2 regions of the Streptomyces sp. NPDC096310 genome follow, and region 2 is predicted to be linked to the other one. Evidence: riboswitches for the same ligand, from Rfam matches in the RefSeq annotation. Region 2 holds a riboswitch; the other holds the start of a gene.
What was found. A riboswitch is a leader RNA that binds a small molecule or an ion and turns the genes downstream of it on or off. The one in region 2 is predicted to bind glycine.

Region 1: linked by a shared signal. The riboswitch ahead of gcvP (aminomethyl-transferring glycine dehydrogenase) and the one ahead of gcvT (glycine cleavage system aminomethyltransferase GcvT) in region 2 are both predicted to bind glycine.

The regions. Positions count from the first base shown of each region.
Region 1 is NZ_JBIWFO010000036.1:35,519-38,918, forward strand. It holds gene gcvP (aminomethyl-transferring glycine dehydrogenase) at 1-1,144, opposite strand, end outside; glycine riboswitch at 1,329-1,426, opposite strand; gene ACIQ7D_RS35265 (PRC-barrel domain-containing protein) at 1,540-1,938, shown strand; gene ACIQ7D_RS35270 (DNA polymerase IV) at 1,833-3,389, opposite strand.
Region 2 is NZ_JBIWFO010000024.1:13,005-16,404, forward strand. It holds gene gcvT (glycine cleavage system aminomethyltransferase GcvT) at 39-1,178, opposite strand; glycine riboswitch at 1,325-1,422, opposite strand; gene ACIQ7D_RS30925 (AAA family ATPase) at 1,633-2,400, shown strand; gene ACIQ7D_RS30930 (enhanced serine sensitivity protein SseB) at 2,512-3,246, shown strand.

The DNA.
Region 1 (3,400 bases), on a different contig from region 2:
GCAGCCCCGCGGCGAGCACCGCCGCGTACCGGTGGGTGCGCCGCGCGATGGAGCGCAGCCCGTCCGGGCCGTGGTAGACCGCGTACATCCCGGCCATGACGGCGAGGAGCACCTGCGCGGTGCAGATGTTGCTGGTGGCCTTCTCGCGGCGGATGTGCTGCTCGCGGGTCTGGAGCGCGAGCCGGTACGCCTTGTGGCCGTCGGCGTCGACGGAGACCCCGACGAGGCGCCCGGGCAGGCTGCGCGCGAACTTCTCCCGTACGGCCATGTAGCCGGCGTGCGGTCCGCCGAAGCCCATGGGGACGCCGAAGCGCTGGGTCGTGCCGACGGCGATGTCGGCGCCCAGCTCGCCGGGCGGGGTGAGGAGCGTCAGCGCGAGCAGATCGGCGGCGACGGTGACGACCGCGCCCAGCTCGTGCGCCCGCTCGATCACGGGCCCGAGGTCCCGTACGGCGCCGGAGGCGCCCGGGTACGGGAGCAGCACCCCGAAGACGCCGCGCTCGGCTGCCTCGGCGGGGATGCCCTCGCCGAGGTCGGCGACGACGACCTCGACACCGGTCGGCTCGGCGCGGGTGCGGATCACGGCGATCGTCTGCGGCAGGGTGTCGGCGTCGACCAGGAAGACACCGCCCTTGACCTTGCCGACGCGCCGGGAGAGCGCCATGGCCTCCGCGGCGGCCGTGGACTCGTCCAGGAGGGAGGCTCCGGAAGTCGGCAGCCCCGTCAGCTCGGCCACGACGGTCTGGAAGTTGAGCAGGGCCTCCAGCCGCCCCTGGGAGATCTCGGGCTGGTAAGGCGTGTACGCGGTGTACCAGGCCGGGTTCTCCATCACGTTGCGCAGGATCACCGGCGGGGTGAACGTGCCGTAGTAGCCCAGCCCGATCATCGGCGCCAGCACCTGGTTGCGGTCGGCGAGCGAGCGCAGCTCCGCCAGGACCTCGGCCTCGGTGCGGGCGTCCGGGAGGTTCAGCGCCTCCGCGCTCTTGATCGCGTCGGGCACCGCGGCGGCGGTCAGCTCGTCGAGCGAGCCGTAGCCGACCTGCGCGAGCATCTTCGCCTGCGCCCCCGCGTCGGGGCCGATATGGCGCTGCTCGAAGGGGATGCCTCGCTCAAGGTGGGCGAGCGGGGTGCGGTGGGCGTTCATGTACGGAGGCCTCCTGGTCTGCCACGACCTGCGGGGGCACCAAGGCGCGGGTGCCCAAAACGGCCTCCCCCTCTGTCATCTCGACCTGAGAGCTTCACCGGTCCGCCGTACGGCGGTCCGGCTTTCACCGTCGGTGAGAGCGGATGCCGTACGGTCCGGCGTCCGCCCTGCTTTCCAGAGTGACCTCGTCCGCGCGGTACGGGGGCCTGAGAGATTCCGGGGAGGATTTGCTCCTTCGGCGCCTCCGGTGGGCTCACCGGAGAACTCTCCCGCACGGGGTCAGCAGCCGCTTGCCAGCCTACCAGCGGGATCTTCCGGACAACTTTCGAGTGGCCGTCACCCTGTTTCTGCACTTTTGTAGGGGTGACGAGCAGTTGCGACCCGCTGGAGGGACCGTGGAGACCGATATCGATCCGCGCAGCCTGATAGGACGCAAGGCGTACGACCGTGAGGGGCGCAAGCTCGGCACGGTCGACGAGGTCTATCTCGACGATGCCACCGGTACCCCCGAATGGGCCGCCGTCCGCACCGGGCTCTTCAGCCGTGACGCGTTCGTCCCCCTCGCCCCCAGCACCCTGGTGGCGGAGGGGCTGCGGGTGCCGTTCGAGCGTGCCCTGATCAAGGACGCCCCCGATTTCGGTGTCGGCCGCCACCTCTCCCCCGAGCAGGAGCTTCAGCTCTACCACCACTACGGCCTCGCCCTCCCGTCCCCGGACCCGCCGGAGGGGCCCGCGGCCCGCTCGGACCGGGACTCCGAGCGGAACTTCGGGCGGCTGGCGGGCCAGGACGACTGACGCGGCTCGCCCGTCCCGCGCACCAGGGGCAGCGGCTCGGAGAGTTCCAGATCGGGATCGTCGGCCCAGAACGTCCGCACCCACCCCGGTGCGGACCCGGGCTCCTCGAACCGTACGGTGACTCTCCGCAGCCCGCTGCCCTGCACCCAGCCGGGGCCGAACTCGGCATGGCGCACATCGTGCCCGGCCGGGAACCGGCGCTCCTCGGAGGGCTCGGAAGCCCCGGGGGCCCCGAACTGCCCGGACGCGGGCGGCGCCCCCGCTCCGACGGCCGGCGCCGCTGCCTCCGCTCCCTCCCCCGCACCGTCCTGTGCCGCAACGTCCTCCGGCCCCGCCGCCCGCGAGCGGGAGGCGTCCTCCGCCGCCTCCCGCTCGCGGGCGGCGGCCTGGGCGAAGAGATCCTCCTGCGTGAAGTCGGCGAGCCCCGTCACCCCCACCCCGAGCAGCCGTACGCCGCCCGTGGTGTCCACGGACTCCAGAAGGCGCCCCGCGGCCTCCCGCACCACTCCCAGGTCGTCCGTGGGCCCTCTGAGCGTCTCCGAGCGGGTCAGCGTGGAGAAGTCGTACCTGCGCACCTTGAGGACCACGGTCCGCCCGGAGTGCCCGGACGCCCGCAGCCGCCGCACGCACCGCTCCGCCAGCCGGTCCACCTCCGTACGCACCCGTACCCGGTCGTGCAGGTCGGTGTCGAAGGTGTCCTCGACCGACACGGACTTGGCCTCGCGCTCGGACACCACCGGCCGCTCGTCGCGCCCCCGCGCCATCCGGTACAGCGAGGCGCCGTGCGCCCTGCCCAGCAGCCGGACCAGCTCGTCCTCGCCCGCCTCGGCCAGGTCGGAGACCGTCGTCATACCGGCCCGGCGCAGATGCTCGCCCGTCGTGGGCCCCACCCCGGGCAGGGTCCGTACGGTCATGGGCCCCAGCAGTTCGCGCTCCGTACCGGGCTCTATCACGACCAGCCCGTCCGGTTTGGCCTGCTCGGAGCCGATCTTCGCGAGCATCTTGGAGCCGGCGAGCCCCACCGAGCCGCTGAGCCCGGTCAGCTCCCTGATGTCCCGGCGCAGCCGCTCCCCCGCGGCCAGCGCCGAGGCCGTGTCATGGGCCGAGCCGCCCGCCTCCAGGTCCACGAACGCCTCGTCCAGGCTGAGCGGCTCCACCAGCGGGGAGAGCCCGCGCAGCAGTTCCATCACCTGCTCGCTGACCGCGCGGTAGAGCGTGAAGCGCGGGATGAGATACGCCGCGTTCGGCGCGAGGCGTCTCGCCTGGGCCATCGGCATCGCGGAGTGCACCCCGAACCGCCGCGCCTCGTACGACGCCGTCGAGACCACTCCGCGCGGGCCCAGACCGCCCACGACCACCGGTTTTCCGCGCAGACTCGGCTTCGCCGCCTGCTCTGCCGCGGCGAAGAAGGCATCCATGTCCAGGTGCAGGACGGTCGGAGCGGTTCTCACACCACTGATGC
Region 2 (3,400 bases):
GCGTGGCGGGGCCGCCGGGGTGCCGGACGGCGCCCGTATCACTTCCGGCGCTGGTAGAACGGCAGCGCCACGACCTCGTACGGCTCGTGGGAGCCGCGGATGTCCACGCCCACCCCCGCCGTACCGGGCGCGGCGTACGCGGCGTCCACGTACGCCATGGCGATCGGCCGGCCCAGCGTCGGCGACGGGGCGCCCGAGGTGACCTCGCCGACGACGGCGCCGCCGGCGACCACCGGGTACCCGGAGCGCGGGACGCGGCGGCCCTCCGCGATCAGGCCGACCAGCTTGCGCGGCGGTGCGGACGCGGCGCGCTCGGCGGCCGCCTCCAGCGCCGCGCGGCCGACGAAGGCGCCGCCGTTCGACGTCTTGTCGAACTTCACGACCCGGCCGAGACCCGCGTCGAACGGGGTGAGCGCGGTGGACAGCTCGTTCCCGTACAGCGGCATGCCCGCCTCCAGCCGGAGCGTGTCACGGCAGGAGAGCCCGCAGGGCACCAGCCCGACCCCCGCGCCGGCCTCGGTGAGCGCCTTCCACAACTCCTCCGCGTGCCGGGGCTCGACGAAGAGTTCGAAGCCGTCCTCCCCGGTGTAGCCGGTCCGCGCGATCAGTGCGGGGACCCCGGCGACGGTGCCGGGCAGGCCGGCGTAGTACTTGAGCCCGTCCAGGTCGGCGTCGGTCAGCGCCTTCAGGATGCCGGGGGACTCCGGACCCTGGACGGCGAGCAGCGCGTACGCGTCGCGGTCGTCCCGTACGGCGGCGTCGAACCCCGTCGCACGGGCGGTGAGCGCGTCCAGGACGGTCTGCGCGTTGGAGGCGTTGGCGACGACCAGGTACGTGTCCTCGCCGAGGCGGTAGACGATCAGGTCGTCCAGGATCCCGCCGTCCTCCTGGCAGATCATCGTGTAGCGGGCCCGGCCCGCCGCCACGGCGCCGATGTTGCCGACGAGCGCGTGGTCGAGGAGGCGTCCGGCGTCCGGCCCCGTGACGGTGATCTCGCCCATGTGGGAGAGGTCGAAGAGCCCGGCACGGGTACGGACGGCGGTGTGCTCGTCGCGCTCACTGCCGTAGCGCAGCGGCATGTCCCAGCCGGCGAAGTCGGTCATGGTCGCGCCCAGCGCGCGGTGCGTGGCGTCGAGGGCGGTACGGCGCGGGGTGCTGCTCGGGGGGACATGGCTCATCGGTGTGGCTCCCAGGGCATGACGGCGAGGACGGTCCTCCCCATCTGTCATCGGAACCTGAGAGGTTCATCACGACCCCGCGTATGGAGGGCATGACTTGCACCTTGGGTGGAGCCACGACGACGCGGCCCGCTTTTCAGATCTGCCTCATCCACGCGGTACGGGGCCTGAGAGATTCAAGGGAGGAACTTGCTCCTTCGGCGCCCGGCGCACACGGTGACCGGGACTCTCCCGCGCGGATTCAAACGGCCGGTATGCAGTTGGCGGGCACATCATCGCACGGGCCGCCACGGGGTGGCGCGGCCGGTCGGCACGCCGTCGCGCGGATGACCGGGCGCGCCGCGGGTACGGGTGAGAAGCTTGCGGGACATTACCAAGTCTTTACACTTCATGGGCAAGAGTCATGGGCCAGACGGACTGAGCTGACACGGACTGAGCTGACAGGGGGACGGCGATGATCTCGCAGGGGTCCGGCGCGTGTGCCACGACCGCGGGCATGCCCGCACAGCAGGGCGTGAGAGCGGCAGGGGGCGGCCGGGCGGTGAGGGGCCCGGGGGCGGTGAGCGCCCCCAGCGCCACCACCGCCCCTGTCGCCACCACTGCCACCACCGCCCCCGCCGTGCCGCCCGCCCCCGCCGTGCGCGATCTGCGGGGGCGGGGACCCGGAGGAGGACCCGACGGTCTCGTCTTCGACGCGGGGGACCTCGTCGTGGTCTCCGGGCTGCCCGGCAGCGGGAAGTCCACGCTGATCCGGCGGGCCGCGCAGGGCGGCGGCATCGACTCCCAGGACGCGCGGGACCGCTGGGCCCGGCTGATGCCGCCCGCGCTGCCGTACGCCGTCTACCGCCCCCTCGTACGGACGGCGCACTACGCGGGGCTCCGGCGCGCGCTGCGCTCCGGCGCGGGCCTGGTCGTGCACGACTGCGGTACGCAGACATGGGTACGGCGCTGGCTCGCCCGGGAGGCCCGCGCACGCGGGCGCCGGCTGCATCTGCTCCTGCTGGACGTGGCGCCGGAGACCGCCAGGGAGGGCCAGCGCGAGCGCGGCCGGGGCGTCTCGGGGTACGCCTTCGCGCGCCACCGTGGCGCGGTCCGCCGGCTGCTCACGGACGCCGAGGCGGGCCGGCTCCCCGCCGGGTGCGCCTCGGCCGTACTGCTGGACAGGGACGCGGCGGGCGCGCTGGGGCGGATCGCCTTCTTAACGGCGCCGGACACCGAGTGACCCGCCCGCAGGCCGCGGAGCGACCCGCCCGCGGGCGGCGCACCCTGCGGCCTGCGGCGTTAGGGTGCTGCCGCAGGGTCCTGGGCGCACGGGGTGGAGAGGTACACAGTGGTGAACACAGCATGGCCGGGCAACGAGCTGGAAGAGGTGCTCACCGCCTCGCTCGGCAATGACGCGGCGGGCGGACGGCTGGTCGAGGTGCTCGGACGCAGCGAGATCTGGGTTCCGCTGCCCAACGGGGGCGGCCCCGACAGCCCGGCGCTCGATCTGCCGACGGTGGAGATCGACGGCGCCCCGTACGTCCCGGTCTTCAGCTCGCACCAGCAGTTCCTCAGTTGCGTCGGCGACCACATGGCGTTCACCGTCGCGCCCGCTCGCGACTTCGCCCGCGGAATGCCGCCGCGGCTCGGCATCGCGATCAACCCGGGCGGAGCGGTCGGGGCGCCGCTGCCGCCGCTCGCCGTCGCCGAACTGTGCCGGGTGGGGCGTACGCCGCTCGACGGACCGGCCAGCGGGGGCCGCGTCAGGCTCTTCCAGCCGGACTGGAAGGAGGACCCGGTCGACTTCCTCGCCGCCGCGGCGGCCGAGTTCGGGGCGACGGGCACGGTGGCCACCGCCCGCCGCGCGCTCGCCAGCGTCGAGGGCGAGCCGCCGGTCCTCTTCATCGGCGTCCAGCTCTCCTCCTGGGAGGCCGCCGACCGCAACGCGCCGATGGACGCGCTCGGCCGCGCGCTGGGCCGGGTCCCGGTGGCCTGGCCGGTCAACCTCCTCCTGCTGGACCTGACCCAGGATCCGGTCGGCGAGTGGATGCTGGCGAAGGTCAGGCCCTTCTACGAACGGGCGTAGCCGGGAAGAGAACGGGCGTGGCCGGGAACGCCGGGCGGCGACCGGCTCCGTGCACCACGCCTTACGTACCGGCTTCGTACCGCACTCCGTGTCCCATCCGGGACCTGACGGAGGGGTACGACCGGCCGGGGCGGGTAGGACCCGTAGTCGCGGG